DNA from 3 places in the Streptomyces sp. NPDC029292 genome. Region 3 is predicted to be linked to each of the others. Evidence: riboswitches for the same ligand, from Rfam matches in the RefSeq annotation. Region 3 holds a riboswitch; each other region holds the start of a gene.
What was found. A riboswitch is a leader RNA that binds a small molecule or an ion and turns the genes downstream of it on or off. The one in region 3 is predicted to bind S-adenosylmethionine.

Region 1 (2,258 bases), on a different contig from region 3:
TGGAGAAGCTCGGCGTCAATCTGCAGCTGACCCCGAAGCGGGTCGCCGAGGTGGCAGAGGAAGCCGGGATCACCATCTGCTTCGCGGTGAAGTTCCACCCGGCGCTGCGTCATGTGGCGGCCGCGCGTGGGCAGTTGGGGATCCGGACGACGTTCAACCTGCTCGGTCCGCTGACGAACCCGGCGCGGGTGAAGGCGCAGGCGGTCGGAGTCGCCGACCCCCGTATGGCGCCGATCGTGGCCGGCGTCTTCGCCGAGCGCGGCAACTCCTCGCTGGTCTTCCGCGGTGACGACGGCCTCGACGAGCTGACCACCACGTCGACGTCGCACGTGTGGGTCGTCCGCGACGGCAAGGTCACCGAGGAGCGCTTCGACCCGCGCGACGTCGGCATCGACCTCGTCCCGGTGGAGGCTCTGCGCGGCGCCGACGCGGCGTACAACGCGGAGGTCGCCCGGCGCGTCCTGGGCGGCGAGACCGGGCCCGTACGGGACGCGGTGTTGCTGAACTCGGCGGCGGCGCTGGTGGCCCTGTCGCCGACCGACGCCCCTCTCGCGGACCAGATCCGCGCGGGGATGGCGAAGGCGGCGGAGGCCATCGACTCGGGGGCCGCGATGAGGGCCCTCGACCGGTGGGTGGCGGCCAGCAACGCCTGAGCCGTACGTCGGCCGTACGTGAAGTGACGCAAGGAAGTGACGCAAGGCGCAGTCCGGATCCTGGACTGCGCCTTGCGCGTCGAAGCTCTTCTGGCAAGATGCTGTACCAGGTCATGAGCGACAGTCATGAGGCCCCGGCCGACTGTCCGGCAACCCTCCGTCCGTGGCGGGGTGCCCCGGGTGAAGACCAGGCCGTAGGCAGCGAGGTCTACGGCAAGCGCGGACCCCTCGCCCTCATTTGAGTGGACAGCCCAGGGGTCCTGGTCGTTCGAGGGAGCCTTCTGTGAGCAAGCGAATGCGATAGGGCGTAGCGCCCCGCTTCGGCATACCCCTTTCACCTTTTCCTGCGCTGAGCCCTCGTACCTCCGTGTACCCGCTCGCGCGGTGCTTCCGCCTGCCTCTCACAGGAGCTCGCCATGTCTGTCTCCACCGCTGCCGCCGACCAGGCCGTTTGTTCCCCGCTGCCCGTTCTGGGCCGAGATGTCACCGTCCCGCTCGTCACCGGTGGCGAGGTCACCTACGCCGCGCTCGACTACGCCGCCAGCGCTCCGGCCCTCCAGCGGGTCTGGGACGACGTGGCCGCGTACGCCCCGTACTACGGCAGCGTGCACCGGGGTGCCGGGTACCTCTCGCAGCTGTCCACGGACCTCTTCGAGAACGCCCGCAAGACCGTCGCCGAGTTCCTCGACTGCCGGGACGGCGACCAGGTCGTCTTCACCCGCTCCACCACCGACTCGCTCAACCTGCTCGCCGCCACCCTTCCGGCCGACTGCCAGGTGTTCGTCTTCGAGACCGAGCACCACGCCTCGCTGCTGCCGTGGCGGGACGCCCGGGTGACGTACCTGAACGCCCCGCGCACGCCCGACGAGGCCGTCGCGACCCTGGAGCGCGCGCTCGCCGACCGCGACCCCTACGGTCCCGCCCTGGTGTGCGTCACCGGCGCCTCGAACGTCACCGGTGAGCTGTGGCCGGTGCGTGAGCTGTCCGCCGCCGCGCACGCGCACGGCGCCCGCATCGTCCTGGACGCCGCCCAGCTCGCCCCGCACCACCCGGTGTCCGTCCGCGACCTCGACGTCGACTGGGTCGCCTTCTCCGGGCACAAGCTGTACGCGCCCTTCGGCTCCGGGGTCCTCGCGGGCCGCTCCGACTGGCTGCGCGAGGCCGAGCCGTATCTCGCGGGCGGCGGCGCCAGCCGCAAGGTCACGCGGCGTACGGACGGCGGGGTGGACGTGGAGTGGCACGAGAGCGCCGCCCGGCACGAGGCGGGCTCGCCGAACGTGATCGGCGCCTACTCGATCGCGTCGGCCTGCAAGGCGCTGACGGAAGAGGGCTTCGACAAGCTGGTCGCCCGGGAGTGCCGGCTGATCGACACGGTCCGAGCGGGTCTCGCCGAGGTGCCCGAGGTGCGGGTGCTCTCGCTCTTCGGCGATGACGCTCCGCGCGTGGGTGTCATCTCCTTCGTCGTCGAGGGCTGGAACAGCTCGCACTTCGCGGCCGCGCTGTCCGCCGAGTACGGCATCGGGGTGCGGGACGGTCTCTTCTGCGCCCATCCGCTGGTGCGCACGCTCCTTGGCACCGACCCGCAGACGCAGGGCGAGTGCGGTG
Region 2 (2,258 bases), on a different contig from region 3:
CGACGCGCACGCGGTCGAAGTGGTGGCGGCGCTTGTGGCGCACGCACTCGAAGTGGCTGTGCTTGAACCGCGCGAAACTGTCTCGGGCATGACTCTCCATGGGAATGGCGAAGCCCCGGCCGCTTGTTGGGCGGCAGCGGCGGAACGGAGTGACTGCGCTTTCGGACCGGCTGCCGGCGCTGAGCGCGCGCGACGGTCCGGACTAGTACGCGCTGGAGACCCGCAGCAGGTCGATGTGCAGGCGTCTCGTCAGGTAGTTCCTGGCCATTCCCACCGGTCCCGCGTTCAGGGCCCGCGAGTTGCGAGACCGCGCTTGCCCCGCCGCACCGGCGGGACCAGGTCGTCACCCGGGGCACCCCGTCGCGGTGGAAGGGTTGCCTGTCAGCGGGCCGGGGCCGATCAACCGCACCGCGCGGACGAACCGCGTGATGGGCGCTGACAATCGTGACCGTCCTCGCCAGTGTCAGCGCGCTCCGTGAAGTCGTCAAGACGGCGTGTAGGCGGTCTCACCACGTGGTCATCCCGGTCGGTGAACGTTGACATTCCTTTCCGGGCGTGCCTAACTTACGCCGCAGATCGGTCATGAGTGTCAGCGAAAAGCCCTGGCTCGCTGTCCGGCAACCCTCGCATCGCGGTGGGGTGCCCCAGGTGACGACCGGACCGGATGACGTTCGGTAAGCGCGAGGCCCCAGGGGCAGGAACAGTGATGGTGACGGCGATGTACGCAGCGCAGGGGATGGCCGCACAGCGGCCCCGCGGCTGCGTCCTGCTGTGCGCGAACCGCTGCGTCGATCTGCTCCGCGTCAACAGCGCCCTGTGTACCGCTTCGGGCCCCGCGCGCTGTCAAGGCTGACGGCGTTCTGAATCTCTGACGCGCACCGCCGCCGCGGTGCGCCCTCTGCCCGCCCAGCACCCGGTACCGGCGTCTTCCCGCTCTTCGTCTTCCGCGGTGTTCCCCCGTGCCGCCGCGGTGCCGTCGCGTTCGCCGCCCGGGATGTCCGACTCCGCTGGAGCTCCCTCATGAGTGAACCCCCTGGCGCCGTGGTCTCCCTCGTCGCCGCACCGCCCGACCACACCGTGAAACAGCCGTCGGCGGCGCAGCGCGTGTTGCCCCTGCGCCGCCCAGGACGCTGGATCCTCTCGGCGATCGTGCTCGTCCTGCTCGCCCAGATCGGCCATGGGCTGGTGACCAACCCCTTCTACCAATGGGACCGTTTCCAGTACTGGTTCCTGCGTCCGACGATCCTCGACGGGCTGCTCATCACCCTTGAAGTGACGGTGTACAGCGCCGTGTTGGGACTGCTCGGTGGCATTGTGCTCGCGCTGGGGAGGCTCTCCAGGAGCCCGGTGCTGCGCGCGGTGAGCTGGATCTACACCTGGCTGTTCCGCTCGGTGCCGCTGATCGTCGTCCTGCTCTTCCTCTACAACTTCAGCGCGCTCTACCAGACGGTGAGCCTCGGAGTCCCGTTCGGCCCCGCCTTCTTCACCTTCGACGAGTCCCGGCTCGCCACCGACATGGTCGTCGCGGTCGTCGGACTGAGCCTCAACGAGGCGGCGTACGCGTCCGAAGTGGTCCGCGGCGGCATCCTCTCGGTCGACCAGGGCCAGCACGAGGCGGCCGCCGCACTCGGTCTGCCGAAGGGCTACCAGTTCAGGAAGATCGTGTTCCCGCAGGCGCTGCGATCCATCACCCCGAACTACGTCAACCAGCTGATCGGCCTGATCAAGGGCACCTCGCTGGTCTTCTACGTGTCACTGCTCGACCTGTTCGGCTCCGTGCAGAGCATGGGCAGCACCTACCCCGGCGACATCGTGCCGCTGCTGCTGGTCGCCACCGTCTGGTACCTGATCCTGACCAGCGTCGTGTCCGTCATCCAGTTCTACGTCGAGCGGTACTACTCGCGGGGCGCGCTGCGCACGCTTTTGCCGACCCCGCTGCAGAAGGTCCGGACCGGCCTGCGTGACCTGCGGGACCGCGTTCGCAAGGAGGCCGCGATATGACCGCCGAGACGCTCGGGATACGCCCGGCCGCGGTAGAGGTCCACGACGTGCACAAGTGGTACGGCGCCCACCGGGTGCTGGACGGCGTGGAGTTGACGGTGCAGCCCGGCGAGGTCACGGTGATCCTCGGTCCTTCCGGCTCCGGGAAGTCCACGCTCCTGCGGGTGATCAACCACCTGGAGAAGCCCGAGATCGGCCATGTCAGCCTGAACGGCGAGCTGATCGGCGTACGCCGGCACGGCAAGCGCAGCGAGATG
Region 3 (2,258 bases):
AACTGGGTGAGAGCCGGACGGATGAGGTGGCCGCGGGCCAGCCGGAGCTGCGCGGTGCGGTAGATCGCGGCGGACATACGGCCCAGTGCCTGCCCGTCCTGGTGGCGGTGCTTGCGCACTCCCACGTCGACCTGGGCGAGCGCGTCCAGGCCCACGAGGTGCAGGGCGTCGACGAGCATGCCCAGCTCCACGCCGTATCCGACGGGGAACGGGAGCTGCTCCAGGAGGGAGCGGCGGGCCGCGTACTCGCCGCCCAGCGGCTGGACGAAGCCCGCGAGCTGCGGCCAGTGCATGTTCAGCAGGGGGCGCGCCATGAGTTCGGTGACACGGCCGCCCTGGCCCGCGGCCGAGCCGAGCGGACGGTCGTACATGGCCTTGACGAGGTCGACGCCGGGGTCGGTGAGCAGCGGTCCCACGATCCCGGAGACGAAGTCGGAGGAGAACTCCTTCAGGTCCGCGTCGATGAAACAGATGATGTCCCCGCTGGTCACGAGCAGTGACCGCCACAGGACCTCGCCCTTGCCGGGCACGGCCGGTATGCGCGGGAGGATCTCGTCCCGGTGGACGACTCGCGCGCCCGCGGCGGCGGCGACCTCCGAGGTGCGGTCCGTCGAGCCCGAGTCGATGACGACGATCTCGTCGACGAGCGGCACCTGTTGCATCAGGTCGTGGCGGATGACGGCGACGATCTCGCCGACCGTCTCCTCCTCGTTGAGAGCGGGCAGCACGACACTGACGGTCGAGCCCGTGGTGCGCTTGGCGGCCATGAGTTTGTGGAGCGGGCGATCGGTCAGGGACCAGGAGCGTGTGCTCAGCCAGCGCTCAACTTCTTTCAGCACAGTCTGCGGCTCCTCACTGTCTGATCACCCCGTCTCGCACGGTGTGATCCATCTCGCGGTTCGGACGACTATCTCAACTGTCCTGGCCTTCGGTTACAGTCTTGAACAACGCGGATGACCATCGCATGTCCTGGATCATCGGCGCACACCGTGCTCCACAGTTCAACAATCGAATACCGCTCATCCAGAGGGGCAGAGGGATACGGCCCGATGAAGCCCCGGCAACCCTCCAGCCGGTCTCGTACGACTGCGTCGTCGTCGCGAGGCTCCCGGCTCGGGAAGGTGCCAAATCCGTCTCACGGCGAAGTGCGTCGTGAGGAAGATGAGGAGAAAGGGCCTCGCCTCCATGGCTGCGCAGACAGTTGCAAGCACCACGAACGCTGGGATCTCCGCCGACTCGGCGAACGCCGCGAACTCCGTAGACCTCGGCCCCGCCGCGGCTCTTTCGTGCCGCGAGTGCGGTCACCGCGTGCCCCTCGGCCCGGTCTTCGCCTGCGAGGAGTGTTTCGGCCCGCTGGAGATCGCGTACGACTTCTCGGCCTACGACACCGAGGAACTCCGCAAGCGTATCGAAGCGGGCCCCGCGAACATCTGGCGTTACGCGCCCCTGCTGCCCGTCCCCGCGGACGTCGCCGAGAAGCCGAACATCAACCCCGGCTGGACCAAGCTCGTCAAGGCCGACAACCTCGCGCGCGAGCTGGGTGTCGACGCCGGCAAGCTCTTCGTGAAGGACGACTCCGGCAACCCGACGCACTCCTTCAAGGACCGCGTCGTCGCCCAGGCCATCGAGGCCGCCCGCGCCTTCAACTTCACCACCCTCTCCTGCTCCTCCACCGGAAACCTCGCCGGAGCCGTCGGTGCCGCCGCCGCCCGCGCCGGTTTCCGCTCCTGCGTGTTCATCCCGCACGACCTGGAGCAGGGCAAGGTCGTCATGGCCGCGATCTACGGCGGCGAGCTCGTCGGCATCGAGGGCAACTACGACGACGTGAACCGTTTCTGCTCCGAGCTGATCGGCGACCCGGCCGGTGAGGGCTGGGGCTTCGTCAACGTCAACCTGCGGCCGTACTACGCGGAGGGCTCGAAGACCCTCGCGTACGAGATCTGCGAGCAGCTCGGCTGGCAGCTCCCCGACCAGCTGGTCATCCCGATCGCCTCCGGCTCCCAGCTCACCAAGGTCGACAAGGGTCTCCAGGAGCTGATCAAGCTCGGGCTCGTCGAGGACAAGCCGTACAAGATCTTCGGGGCGCAGGCCGAGGGCTGCTCGCCGGTGTCCGTCGCCTACAAGGCCGGGCACGACGTCGTACGGCCGCAGAAGCCGAACACCATCGCCAAGTCGCTCGCCATCGGCAACCCGGCCGACGGGCCGTACGTGCTGGACATCGCGCGGCGTACCGGCGGTGCGGTGGAGGATGTGAACGA

Region 1: another riboswitch for S-adenosylmethionine. It lies ahead of ACZ4WS_RS31440 (aminotransferase class V-fold PLP-dependent enzyme); the one in region 3 lies ahead of thrC (threonine synthase).
Region 2: another riboswitch for S-adenosylmethionine. It lies ahead of ACZ4WS_RS03325 (amino acid ABC transporter permease); the one in region 3 lies ahead of thrC (threonine synthase).

The regions. Positions count from the first base shown of each region.
Region 1 covers NZ_JBVHXR010000016.1:228,112-230,369, reverse strand. The annotation lists gene trpD (anthranilate phosphoribosyltransferase) at 1-653, shown strand, start outside; SAM riboswitch class IV at 763-879, shown strand; gene ACZ4WS_RS31440 (aminotransferase class V-fold PLP-dependent enzyme) at 1,070-2,258, shown strand, end outside.
Region 2 covers NZ_JBVHXR010000001.1:721,263-723,520, reverse strand. The annotation lists gene ACZ4WS_RS03330 (putative leader peptide) at 203-268, opposite strand; SAM riboswitch class IV at 305-450, opposite strand; SAM riboswitch class IV at 579-687, shown strand; gene ACZ4WS_RS03325 (amino acid ABC transporter permease) at 1,021-2,001, shown strand; gene ACZ4WS_RS03320 (amino acid ABC transporter ATP-binding protein) at 1,998-2,258, shown strand, end outside.
Region 3 covers NZ_JBVHXR010000022.1:170,586-172,843, reverse strand. The annotation lists gene ACZ4WS_RS38020 (glucosyl-3-phosphoglycerate synthase) at 1-839, opposite strand, end outside; SAM riboswitch class I at 1,017-1,168, shown strand; gene thrC (threonine synthase) at 1,186-2,258, shown strand, end outside.